Regions from separate parts of the Serratia sp. DFXYC6 genome, predicted to be linked through region 3. Evidence: predicted binding sites of a transcription regulator. Region 3 holds the regulator's gene; each other region holds the start of a gene.

Region 1 (3,208 bases), on a different contig from region 3:
CTGTGGGGTCAGCAGCACCTGGGCGGTACAGGCGACGGCGCGCGACGCGCACGATCGCGATTATCAGGTGCTGATACTGGAAGAGGCTTGCGCGGCGGCCACGGCGGAAGAGCACCGGATCTCGATGGAAACGCTTGCCACTATTGCCGATATCGTCACGCTGGAACAGCTGAGCGCATTGTGAAGCTGCTGCGTGAAGAAATCGCCTGGCGTCAGCTGCGACGGGGAGCATGGGTGTTGGCGCCGTTGCTGGCCCTGAGCCTGGCGACAGGCAATGCCAACTGGCTGAAGGCTTCGGTGGTCACCATATCGCTGTTTGTCGTTTGCGAGCGTCTTGAACTGGCGCCGCTCGGCGTGGCGCTGCATGCGGCGGCATTGCTGCTGCTCTTTATGGCGCTGCTGTGCGCCATGCACACGCCGGTAATCTTCATTTTGGCGTGCGTGTTGGCGGCGGCGGCGGCGGTTGGGATCTCCGCGTTCGGCGGCAAGCTGCGATCCCTGGGGAATTTTATTTTTATTCCGGCTCTTTATCTGGCGTGTGAAACCGCTGAAGGTGGCGCCGGCGCGCCATTAGCCCAATGCGGCTTGGCGCTGCTCCCTTTTCTGGAGGCAGCCGTCTTGCCGGTGCTGATGCTTGCACTGGCTGAGCACCGGCGGCTAGCGCGGCTGTCGACGAGTGACAGCCTGCATCATTATCTCCAGCTGCGCCGCAGCGATGAGCTTGGCGCTCGCGTGGCCTGCGGCGAGGCTTTGCTCGCCGTAAGTTGTGCCGTTGCACTGTCGGCGGCGATCGTTGAGTGGCAACACCTCGATTACGGGCAATGGGTGATCTGGTCGGCCGTCAGCGTGATCAGCGGCGATATGGCCGGTACGCGCAACAAACTCCGCCAGCGTGCGTCAGGCGCATTGCTGGGGGTGCCCGTCGGTATTTTGCTGGGTAGCCTCATGCCGCATGGCAATGTGGGTTATGAACTGCTGAGCGTAGTGACGATGCTCACCCTGGTGTCTTTTCATCGTTATACCTTGGGGTTTGGCGCCCGTTGCGCCTGCATCGCCTGCGCGTTGGTGATTGCCGGAAAAGCGCCGTCGATCGCCGCAGAAAGGGTGGTCAATGTGTTGCTGGGTGGTGGCATCGGCCTGCTGTTCGCTTTGGCGGTGCATGCGGTGTTGCCGCTCAACGCCGGCACCCGCCAATAGCGAGCTGGCATATTTCGTCCGCCAATTTCGGTTGACCGTTTCCGGTCTCGGTGTGAAAGTACGGACAAATCTATCGTTATCTATTGATGCCAATGAAAAAAGATCATCCTGAAGACGTGACGCTGCTGCGCACGCAGTTAATGTCGCTGGTGCGCCGTTTGCGGCGCGAGTCGCGCAGCGACGAAAAATCCTGGGCCCAGTTGATGCTGCTGGGAGCTATCGATCGCCACGGCGGTGAGGCGACGCCGTCGCTGCTGGCGGAGTCGGAGCGCATGCGTTCCTCTAACCTGGCGGCCGCCTTGCGGGAGCTGGAGGCCGATGGGCTGCTGGTGCGCACGCCGGATGCCGAAGACAAACGCCGGGTGCGGGTGCGCCTGACGCCCGCCGGGCTGGGGCTGCTGCAGCAAAGCCGCACCCGGCGCGAGGCGTGGCTGCTGGCGGCGATGGAAAGCTGTTTAACGGAGCAAGAACAGGCGCAGCTGATCGAAGCGGGGGCGTTGATGGCGCGGCTGGCGGCGGCGCCGTCAACGGACGCGGAATAATCGGCGGGGCGGCAGATGCGCCGCCCGTGCAGCGAGGTTACGGCATCGGCCAATCGGCCGGCATGGTGCTGACGACGTCCACGTAGCGATCCCAGGCCGATGACCAGAATTGGGTGAAGGCTTCCAGGGTGAGGTGGATGCCCATCAGGCCCATCACGAACCAGCAGGCGGTAAACAGGCCCAGGCTGCTGAACATGAACGCCATGCCGTTGCGGCTGGTTTTACGGCAAACGACGTTTAACTGGCTGGCGAAGAACATCATCACGGCGCTCAGCAACTCCCAGCGCATCATGACTAAACCGGTGGCAATGGTACTCATCGAACTCGATCCTATGTAACAAAAAGCCGCATCCGGCAGGGCGCCGACAGGGAAATGCGGGGGAATAACGGGAATAATGTGATTCAGATCACATTGTAGCATTGGGGCGAACGACGGCTCAATGGGGCGCGCGGTGAAAAAAACGCCGACGGTAACATTCCAATATGCTGAAACAGTTATGCCATTTCATTAGCAACCTTTTCATGGGGCGGCGCGCTCGATAACGCTATGCTTGCCGGCTTTTCAGTTCCCTGATTTTACGGGGAAATGTGACGCAAAAGGTACCGGCACCGCATGGCCCTGTTAAAAGAAAAAATTCGCGACCACTCTGCGGAAGAGAGGCTGTTTATCCGCCGGGCAGGCGTAGCGCTGGCGCTGGTGGTGGTCTGCTTCAGCGCGCTGATCGTTAACCTCTACCGGCTGCAAATCCGCCAGCACGGCTTTTACCAGACGCGTTCCAACCAGAACGACATCAAAATGCTGCCGCTCGCCCCCAGCCGCGGGTTAATCTTCGATCGCAATGGCACTCCGCTGGTGCGAAACGTGACACTGTATCGTGTCGAAATCACGCCCAGCAAAATCACCGACATGGCGGCGCTGCTGCAGGCGCTGACGCCGATCGTCGATCTGACGCCGGAGGACATCAGCGCGTTTCGCGACGATATGCACCACAACAGCCGCTACAAGCCGGTGACGCTAAAAACCGGGCTGAGTGACACTGAGGTGGCGCGCTTTGCCGTCAATCAATACCGTTTCGACGGGGTGACCATCGATACCTATCAGCAGCGTGAATATCCTTACGGCGCCCAGCTGGCGCACGTGCTGGGCTATGTGTCGAAGATCAACGACAGCGATCTCAAGCGCCTGGACAAGGCCGGCCTGAGCGAGAACTATGCCGCCGACCGCAACATCGGCAAACAGGGCATCGAAGCCTATTATGAGTCAGAACTGCACGGCACCACCGGCTATCAGGAGGTGGAGGTGGATAACCATGGGCGGGTGATCCGCTTGCTGAAGGAGCAGCCGCCGAAGGCCGGCAAAAACATTTACCTGACGCTGGATCTGCCGCTGCAGCAGTACATCGAATCGGTGCTGAAGGGGCAACGCGCCGCGGTGGTGGTGGAAGATCCGCGCGACGGCGGCATTCTGG
Region 2 (3,208 bases), on a different contig from region 3:
CATCATATAAATAACAGATACCTAACAGGTATTGGCGAGATTTGCTGCAATTGCGTAAACCGCCGTTTATTTAAACTTCCTGGCCTTTGGCTCGATTTATCATATAAAAGCCATAAATAGCCGTTAATTCACCCAACCGACCGCGTGGTTAGCCTGCGAAAAAATAATCACGCGGGTGAGCTGTTGCATTTTATTAACCTGATGTTGCGTGCGGATAAGCGAAAAACGTGAATTGATTGCGCATTATTTGTTCATTTTTCGGCGGGGAAAGAGGGATATCGAAGCGGTGCGCCGTCGGTTATGACGGCGCTGAAGGCGGACTAATAGCGGATAGCGATGGCGTTATCGTTGAAGAACGCCATGAAGTCGGCGTCCGGCTGGCGATCGGTGATCACCCGATCGAACTGCGTCAGCGGGCCGATGCAGGCCGGTTTGGTTTTGCCGAACTTGCTGTGGTCTGCCACCAAGATCTTTTGCTGCGCCATCGCCATGGCGCGATGCTTCATCTCCAGCTCGTCGAAGTTGAAGCAGGTGGCGCCGTGCTGCAGGCTGAGGCCGGCGGCGGAGATAAAGGCGATGTTCGGGCAGATGTGATCGAGCTCGTTGCGGCCGCCGACGCTGGAAAAGATGTAGTTGTTCGGCTTGAACTCGCCGCCGCACAGCACCACCTTGCAGTTCGGTTTGTCCTGCAGCGCCAGGAAGGTGTTCAGCGAATGACACACGGCGGTGAAAGCCAGCTCGTCGGTGATGGCGTCGATGATCGCCGGCGTGGTGGTGCCGCAGTCGAAAAACACCGTGTCGTTTTCATTGATCAGCGGCGCCGCCAGCAGGCCGATGCGCCGTTTCTCCGTGACCTGTTTGGCTTTTTGATCGGAAACGAAGTAGTTGGTCACGCCGTTGCTGCGCGGATCGGTCACCACGTAGCCGCCGAGCAACACCACGGCCGCCGGTTCGGCGCTCAGATCGCGGCGAATGGTCATCTCCGAGACCCCCAGCAGCACGGCGGCTTCTTTCAGGTGGATCTTGTCAGCGCGTTTTAACGCCTGAACTAACCGGTTGATACGTTCTTCGCGCCGCGTTTCCATAGATCCGTCTTCCCACAGGTAGTAGAGATAAAAGGCGAGCCGGCATTTCCGGCGCTAAACAGAACGATGCGGGGCAATATCGGGCCGCATCAACCGCCCGTATTGTCCCGCATCGGAGTGTATTGGCTATGCCCCTCAGGGCATACCGACGATCAGTAGCTGCCCGCTGCCGCCTGAGCGCCGGAGACGATGGCGACGCCGGAGCTGGTGCCGATACGCGTGGCGCCGGCGTTGATCATCTTCTCGGCGGTGGCGCGATCGCGCACGGCGCCGGAAGCTTTCACGCCCATTTCGCTGCCCACGGTCTCGCGCATCAGTTTGACGTGCTCTTCCCGAGCGCCGCCGGTGCTGAAGCCGGTGGAGGTTTTCACGAAGGCGACATCGAGTTCGCGACACATTTCACAAACCTGGACGATCTGCGCATCGCTGAGCAGGCAGGTTTCCAATATTACCTTCAACGGGATCGCCGCGCAAACCTCGCGCACGGCGGCGATGTCGGCTTTCACTTCGTCCAGCAGGCCGCTCTTCAGCCAGCCGACGTTGATCACCATGTCGATCTCTTGCGCGCCGGCGGCGATCGCCGCTTTGGCTTCAAAGGCTTTGGCGACGGTCAGGCCGGCGCCCAGCGGGAAACCGATCACCGAGCAGACTTTCACCGTGCTTTCCTGCAGCAGCTGGGCCGCCAGCGGCACGTAGCCGGAGTTGACGCATACCGCATAGAAGTTGTGCTGCTGCGCTTCTTCGCACAGTTTGGCGATCTGCATTTCGGTGGCGTCCATGGCCAGCAGGGTGTGGTCAACATAGCTGGCGTAATCGATGTTTTCGGTGGTCATCGCGGTTCCTTAGTGAAGTTGAGAAAAGAGCATGGATAGGTAATGTGAAAATAATAACATTGCAATGTCGATAAACCTAGCGGGATTTGAAAAATGTCGACGAGATCATAGTTACTTCACTGTTATATGTATAACTTAGAGGAGGGTGGTTTGTTATTTAAATAACATTTTCAGCGACCGCTCGCGGCCTGCGCGGGCGAAACGTCGAGGGGAAAAAGATGAAGATCAACATCGACCTGGCTCCTGAAGCTTTCGGGACGTATCGGCAGGAACTGTTCCGTAACGCGGATTTCGCGGTGAGCGCGCATCGCTGCGCAGAACGCGGGCCGATGCTGACGCTGGCGAACTGCCGTGGCGCGCTGACGGTTTTGCCGTATCAGGGCCTCGCGATCTGGGACGCCGAATTTGACGGTCATTCGCTGAAATCGGGCCGCCGCAGCGTGCGGGGCGCCGGAAGAAAGCGCGCTGACGACGCCGCGTTCTGTCCCGCCTGGCCGAGTCACGACGGCGCGCCGCTCCAGATGCAACGCGTGTGGCTGCAGCTGGCGGGCGATGAGCTGACGTTGCACGGTGAAGGCGAGCGGTTGGGCGGGCGTTGGCGCATCGGCCCGGCGCTGCGTCTGGCGGCCCAGAGCGCGCAGTTCGCCATAGAGATGAAGGTTACCAACCTGGCCGATCGGCCGCAGCCGCTGCGCTATGTGTGCCGCCTCAACTACGATTGCATTCCCGACGCGGTGTTCCGCCAAAACTTGCCGACGCCGGCGCTGTTGGGAGAGATGCTCGGGCAGGAACTGCTGTGCTCCGACGATCTGACGCGCTACGTGGATCAGGCCGAGTTCTTTATGCTGGCGCCGCAAGGCCGCCGCTATGTGACGCGTTTTGCCACCGGGCAATTCAACTATGGCCTGCGGCGCATCGCTGTCCAGGGCAACAGGCGGCTGCTTGCTTTTATCCAGCCGGCAAACTGCCGGCCTAACGCGCCGGAAGGGGAGGCGGGAGTGATGCTGGGAGCGGGAAAAACGCGGGCATTTTGCGTGACCACCGGCGTGGTGTGAAAGCAGGGGCGGTAACGCCCCTGTCATGTTATGCGGTTATTCTTTCACCCAGCCGCGGCGAATGGCGAAGGCAAACAGAAAGCGATACAGGCGCGACAGCCTGTCGGCGAGGACATCGCCGAACAGATTCCATACCAGCTGAGCGAACAGGCAGCCGACCAGGCCGAGCAGGAAACCGCCGACCATATCCAGCGGCCAGTGCACGCCGAGGTAAACGCGTGACCAGGCGATGCCG
Region 3 (3,208 bases):
CCGGCCGCCAGCAATAGCCCGGCAATCGTGCCCAGCGCACGGTGCTGAATACGCACCCGGGTGGCGTTATACCCGTTTTGGCTCACCAGCATGATGGTGAGCAGGATCCAGTAAGGCTTCGGCAGGTTGAAAACCGCACCCAGGCTGCTGCCGACCGCCAGCGTCACCCCCAGCCGTGCGGCGTTGCGCAGGGCGGTGGATTTGAACGACAGGTAGCTGGCCAGCGCCGGCCAAAACGGCAGGCGGTGCTGGCCGGGCATCAGGTCGCGGCGGTACAGCGGATGCTGGGTGCGCAGCAGGCGAGCGATGCGGCTGAAGTGGTAATAACAAAACTGGCCGACCGGGTTATCGGGATGCTGCGCCGCCATTTTTTCCAGCGCCGCCAGTTCGTGGCTCATGGAGAAGCGCTTCGAATGTTGATGGTAGAGAATATCGTGCGCCACCACGCGCAGCCGGCCGGCGATCACCTGAGCGTTGCGGCGAATGATCGCTTCGGCCTGGCTCTGCTCCACCAGTTTTTGCACCTCCTCCGGCAGATGCAGGCTAACGGTGATGTGCTCCTGCAGATCCATCGCCACCTGAAAGGCGCGCTGCAGGCGCTTTTGTTCGAGGTTGTTGGCGTGCGGCAGGAAATTGAGCTGTTGGTATAAAAGGCTGATCAGATCCATCACCTTTTGTTGGCGTACCAGCAGCGGGGGCAGCGCGGTTTGCGGATCGGTGTGCTGAGTCAGCAACGAGTATTTGGCTTCGAAATAGTCCGCCAGCTCCAGATAGAGCTGGCTGAGCGTCTCGCGCATTGGCTGTTCTTTCCACAGCTTGAACCAGAACCAGGTGAATAAGCCGTACCAGACGGTGCCGATCGCGTACAGCAGCGGCGCCTGCCAGAGAGGTACCGTGCCGGCCGTGCTGAGGGCGAAAATGGCGGCCACCAGCGCCGCCGGCAACAGCCGGGCGTGCAGCGGGCTGATTTCGCCGGTGACGCCGAGCAGCAGCGCCAGGCCCAGCATCAGCGCCGGCAGCGGCACGTGCCACAGCAGTGCCTGTTGCAGCAGCACGCTGCTGAAGGCGAACAGCGTGCCGCCGACGATCAGCCGTTTAAAGAAGCGCTTATGCGGCGTGTCCAGACCGGCGATATTGCAGCAGGCGGGCACCAGAGAGAACATCAGGCCGAGCTGTAGCTGGCCAATCAACAAGCCGAACAGCACCGGCAGGCACAACACCAGCGTTTGTCGCAGTGCGTAGTTGATTTCCGGGTGGTAGATCAGGCGGCGCCACATGGCAGGGAGCAGATAAAAAAACGGCGCAGACTGCGCCGTTTCTTCGGGGATTAACGGGTGCCGTAGACGACAATGGTTTTGCCGTGGGCGGAAATCAGGTTTTGATCTTCCAGCATTTTCAGAATACGGCCAACGGTTTCACGCGAGCAGCCGACGATCTGGCCGATCTCCTGACGGGTGATCTTGATCTGCATGCCGTCCGGGTGAGTCATGGCGTCAGGTTGCTTCGCCAGATTCAGCAGGGTTTGCGCGATGCGGCCGGTCACGTCCAGGAAGGCGAGGTTGCCCACTTTTTCGGAGGTGACCTGCAGGCGGCTCGCCATTTGGGCGGACAGACGCATCAGGATGTCCGGGTTCACCTGGATCAGCTGGCGGAATTTCTTGTAGGAAATTTCGGCCACTTCACAGGCGGTTTTCGCGCGAACCCAGGCGCTGCGCTCCTGGCCTTCTTCGAACAATCCGAGCTCGCCGATGAAATCCCCCTGGTTGAGGTAGGACAGGATCATCTCTTTACCTTCTTCATCCTTGATCAGCACCGCGACGGAGCCTTTCACGATGTAGTAAAGCGTTTCGGCCTTTTCACCTTGGTGAATCAGCGTACTCTTCGATGGATATTTGTGGATATGGCAATGAGACAGGAACCATTCGAGAGTAGGGTCTGTTTGCGGTTTGCCGAGAACCATTCGCTGTTATCCTCTGTTGTTATCGCTGCCTTGTGTCACAGGGGTCAGAGTTCCCTGTAAAACCCGCCTGTAGCCGCAGTTATGAGCGAGGGCTACCGGCAAGTTTTGAGGCGTGTCATAAAAATACGCTGTCGCTCTAGCATATTAACTTGCCGTAAGCGCTGCAAGCTACATTCTGTTAACATACCGGTAAAGGAGCCTTTCTCTGGGCGTTTCCCTGAAATGCAGTGTCCCGGAAAGATTTATTGCGGCTCTGTTTGTAGCACAGAGTAAGGCGGGTGTCTCGTGTTGTCTCGCTTCAGCATGATTAGCATCAGGTTACGTTGCCTGTTTCTATGCGAAAGCGTACTCTGATTTTAAGAAATCAACCGGAGTGACCAGAATGCAGGCAAGAGTTAAATGGGTGGAAGGGTTAACGTTTTTGGGTGAATCGGCCTCCGGCCACCAGGTGCTGATGGACGGCAACGCCGGTGATAAAGCGCCCAGCCCGATGGAGATGGTGCTGATGTCGGTGGGCGGCTGCAGCGCGATCGACGTGGTATCCATCTTGCAAAAGGGGCGCAACGACGTGCGCGACTGCGAGGTGAAGCTGACCTCCGAGCGCCGCGAAGAAGCCCCGCGGTTGTTCACCCATATCAACCTGCACTTCATCGTGACCGGCCAGGATCTGACCGACAAGATCGTCGAACGTGCGGTGAACCTGTCGGCGGAGAAATACTGCTCGGTGGCGCTGATGCTCAACAAGGCCGCCACGGTAACCCACAGCTTCGAGATCCGCCAACCGGCGTAATCGAGGCGGAGCGCGGCCGGCGCCGCGCTCAACGCATTTATTCGATCTTCTTGCCTTCCAGCAACCGTTGCACCAGCGGCGCCATAATCAGCTCCATCGCCAGCCCCATTTTGCCGCCCGGCACCACTAACGTATTGATGTGCGAGATAAACGATCCCTGCAGCATCGCCAGCAAGTAGGGGAAGTCGATCTGGTCCAGGCCGCGGAAGTGGATCACCACGAAGCTTTCATCCAGTGAGGGAATGGCCTTGGCGGCGAACGGGTTGGAGGTGTCCACCGTCGGCACGCGCTGGAAGTTGATGTGGGTGCGCGAGAACTGCGGCGTAATGTAGTTGATGTAGTCTTCCATCGAGCGCACCACCGAATCCATCACCGCTTCGCGGGAGTGGCCGCGTTCGCCGGTATCGCGGATCAGCTTCTGGATCCACTCCAGGTTGACGATCGGCACCACGCCGACC
Region 4 (3,208 bases), on a different contig from region 3:
CAGCGCTGCGGCCAGAGTTTCCATATCCAGCTCTTCTTCCGGTTGCAGTTTGGTCAGCAGTGCGCGATACAGGTCCAGATCGCTGCTTTCCAGCTGCTGCTGAACTTTCGCGGCGAACTTGGCCAGACGACGCTCGCCCAGCAGTTCTGCGTTCGGCAGTTCCACTTCCGGGATGGTCAGCTTCATGGTGCGTTCGATGTTGCGCAGCAGGCGGCGTTCGCGGTTTTCCACGAACAGCAGCGCGCGGCCAGCGCGGCCCGCACGACCGGTACGGCCGATACGGTGAACGTAAGACTCGGAGTCCATCGGGATGTCGTAGTTGACAACCAGGCTGATGCGCTCAACGTCCAGGCCACGGGCCGCAACGTCGGTCGCGATCAGGATATCCAGACGACCGTCTTTCAGACGCTCCAGAGTCTGCTCACGCAGCGCCTGGTTCATGTCGCCGTTCAGCGCGGCGCTGCTGTAACCGCTGCGCTCCAGCGCTTCGGCCACTTCCAGGGTCGCGTTCTTGGTACGGACGAAGATGATCGCCGCGTCAAAGTCTTCGGCTTCCAGGAAACGCACCAGCGCTTCGTTTTTACGCATGCCGTAGACCGACCAGTAGCTCTGGCTGATGTCCGGACGGGTGGTGACGCTGGATTGGATGCGCACTTCCTGCGGCTCTTTCATGAAGCGGCGGGTGATGCGACGGATCGCTTCCGGCATGGTGGCGGAGAACAGCGCGGTCTGATGTTCAGCCGGGATCTCAGCCATGATGGTTTCTACGTCTTCGATAAAGCCCATGCGCAGCATTTCGTCGGCTTCATCCAGCACCAAACCGCTCAGATTGGAGAGGTTCAGGGTGCCGCGCTTCAGGTGGTCCAGCAGACGGCCTGGGGTACCCACAACGATTTGCGGGCCCTGGCGCAGAGCGCGCAGCTGCACGTCGTAACGCTGGCCGCCGTACAGGGCTACCACGTTGACGCCGTTCATGTGTTTGGAGAAATCGGTCATCGCTTCAGCAACCTGAACCGCCAGTTCGCGGGTCGGCGCCAGCACCAGGATCTGAGGTGCTTTCAGGTCTGCCTGCAGGTTGTGCAGCAGCGGCAGCGAGAACGCTGCAGTTTTACCACTACCGGTCTGCGCCATGCCCAGCACGTCGCGGCCGTTCAACAGGTGAGGAATACACTCAGCCTGGATCGGAGATGGTTTTTCATAGCCCAGATCGTTCAGGGCGGAAATGATTGGAGCAGACAGCCCCAGATCGGCAAAAGAGGTTTCAAACTCAGTCGTCATGTACACGTGCCTCATTAATAATGGCAGCCAGTCTACATAACTCGTCGAGAAAATTTTCAGTCATTTTCATTGAAAAGTGTGAACCGGCTCAAATTAGATTATAAAACGAACAAAAAAGCCCTCGCCCGTTAAGGCGATAACTTTGGTTAAAAACCAATGTCCATCAGGCTGATAGGTGTTCGTCAGCTATTGCTGGTCCGATTCCGATAGGTCGTCTTGCTCTTGGCCCAAAAGCGCCAATTCCAACAATGCATAGCGGTGCTCAACGAAGTTGTGAACGTTGTTAGACACCGTCAGTTTGAACAGCGCCGAAGCGGTGTCCTTGTCCCCCAGACTCAGGTAGTGTTTACCCAAATAGAAGTCAGTTTCACTGAGATGCTCAGCGAGCGAAGTGTTATCCGTTGCATCTGCCTTGAGGCGTTCCATCAGCGTTTTTTCGCTGATCTTGCCCAGGTAGAATTCGACAATATTCCATCCCCATTGCCCTCTGTCCGCTTTGTCATAGCGCTGCTGAAGCGCTACCTCGGCCTTCTTGGGATCGATTTCTCGCTCCACCAGATACAGCCATAACGAACGGAAGGGATCGTTTGGGTCGTCTTGATAAAACGCCTGCAGATCATCCTGCGCCAACGGGAAGCGGCCGCCATAATACAGTGCGATGCCCCGGTTTAAACGCGCGTAATTGTAAGTTGGATCAAGCTCTAGTACAGAATCAAACGCTTCATAGGCAGCATCAAAATTGCCTGCCTGCGTTAAGTAAATGCCCAGGTAGTTGAAAACTTCCGGCATGTCGGGACGTATCGCCAGCGCCTGCGAGAAATCATTGCGCGCTAATGCACGTAACCCGAGGCTATCATACAGCACACCGCGCTCATATAAAAGCTGTGCGCGTTCGTCATCCGTCAGTGCCCGGCTGGCAAGAATTTGTTCCATGCGCGCCAGGATCACTTCCTGCTGCAACGTTGGCTGCAACGGGATTGCCAAAACTTCGTCTTTACGCCAATCATGGTTGCTGCATCCTGCCAGCATGAGTGCTGTCGCAACGTAACACCAGCGCAAGAAAGGCTTCATTTCCCACTCCCGAAGACAAACATTGGATGAACGTCCTGTCCTCCGTTTGCTAAAACGCGGGCATCCTACCCGCGCGATACGAACAGCCCCCAACCCCGTGGCGGGGAGCTGTAAAACTATCTATACAGTTATTCTGCTTCAGGCGCAGGTGAACCTGCTTCCGGCGCCATCGCTTCTTTGATGCTCAGACGCACGCGGCCCTGACGGTCAACTTCCAGTACCTTAACCGGCACTTCCTGACCCATCTGCAGATAGTCGGTCACTTTCTCAACGCGCTTGTCGGCGATCTGAGAAATGTGCACCAGACCTTCTTTACCACCGCCGATAGCGACGAATGCGCCGAAATCAACGATACGGGTCACTTTACCCTGGTAGATACGGCCCACTTCGATCTCTGCCGTGATCTCTTCGATGCGACGGATAGCGAATTTCGCTTTCTCACCGTCGGTCGCAGCGATTTTAACTGTACCATCATCTTCGATTTCGATGGTAGTGCCAGTCTCTTCGGTCAGCGCGCGGATAACGGAACCGCCCTTACCGATCACGTCTTTGATTTTATCCGGGTTGATGCGGATAGTATGAATACGCGGTGCGAATTCGGAGATATCGCCGCGCGGGGTGCTGATAGCCTGTTCCATTACGCCCAGGATGTGCAGACGCGCGCCCTTGGCCTGGTTCAGAGCCACCTGCATGATTTCGCGGGTGATGCCTTCGATTTTGATGTCCATCTGCAGCGCGGTGATACCGTCGCGGCTACCGGCCACTTTGAAGTCCATGTCGCCCAGGTGATCTTCGTCACCCAGAATGTCGGACAGAACCACGTAGTTGTCGGCTTCTTTCACCAGGCCCATCGCGATAC

The links. Region 3 encodes CRP, which controls carbon source genes, mostly activating them, when cyclic AMP is high. Its sites were predicted from a motif close to ATGTGANNNNNNTCACAT; they were not measured.
Region 1: the regulator CRP is predicted to act here: its motif matches at 2,135-2,152, upstream of AC2CGQ_RS07680 (YjcB family protein).
Region 2: the regulator CRP is predicted to act here: its motif matches at 1,961-1,978, upstream of deoC (deoxyribose-phosphate aldolase).
Region 4: the regulator CRP is predicted to act here: its motif matches at 1,355-1,372, upstream of yrbN (protein YrbN).

Annotation. Positions count from the first base shown of each region.
Region 1 covers NZ_JBXUNV010000001.1:1,588,954-1,592,161, reverse strand. Annotated here, with positions in the region: gene AC2CGQ_RS07695 (cysteine hydrolase family protein) at 1-184, shown strand, start outside; gene AC2CGQ_RS07690 (FUSC family protein) at 181-1,197, shown strand; gene AC2CGQ_RS07685 (MarR family winged helix-turn-helix transcriptional regulator) at 1,290-1,739, shown strand; gene AC2CGQ_RS07680 (YjcB family protein) at 1,777-2,058, opposite strand; gene mrdA (penicillin-binding protein 2) at 2,353-3,208, shown strand, end outside.
Region 2 covers NZ_JBXUNV010000001.1:2,335,003-2,338,210, reverse strand. Annotated here, with positions in the region: gene deoR (DNA-binding transcriptional repressor DeoR) at 321-1,085, opposite strand; gene deoC (deoxyribose-phosphate aldolase) at 1,238-1,918, opposite strand; gene AC2CGQ_RS11475 (aldose epimerase family protein) at 2,137-2,973, shown strand; gene ybjG (undecaprenyl-diphosphate phosphatase) at 3,010-3,208, opposite strand, start outside.
Region 3 covers NZ_JBXUNV010000006.1:23,199-26,406, reverse strand. Annotated here, with positions in the region: gene AC2CGQ_RS22595 (YccS/YhfK family putative transporter) at 1-1,277, opposite strand, end outside; gene crp (cAMP-activated global transcriptional regulator CRP) at 1,328-1,960, opposite strand; gene AC2CGQ_RS22585 (OsmC family protein) at 2,343-2,750, shown strand; gene AC2CGQ_RS22580 (phosphoribulokinase) at 2,788-3,208, opposite strand, start outside.
Region 4 covers NZ_JBXUNV010000003.1:153,223-156,430, reverse strand. Annotated here, with positions in the region: gene AC2CGQ_RS17050 (DEAD/DEAH family ATP-dependent RNA helicase) at 1-1,278, opposite strand, end outside; gene yrbN (protein YrbN) at 1,268-1,342, opposite strand; gene nlpI (lipoprotein NlpI) at 1,465-2,349, opposite strand; gene pnp (polyribonucleotide nucleotidyltransferase) at 2,478-3,208, opposite strand, start outside.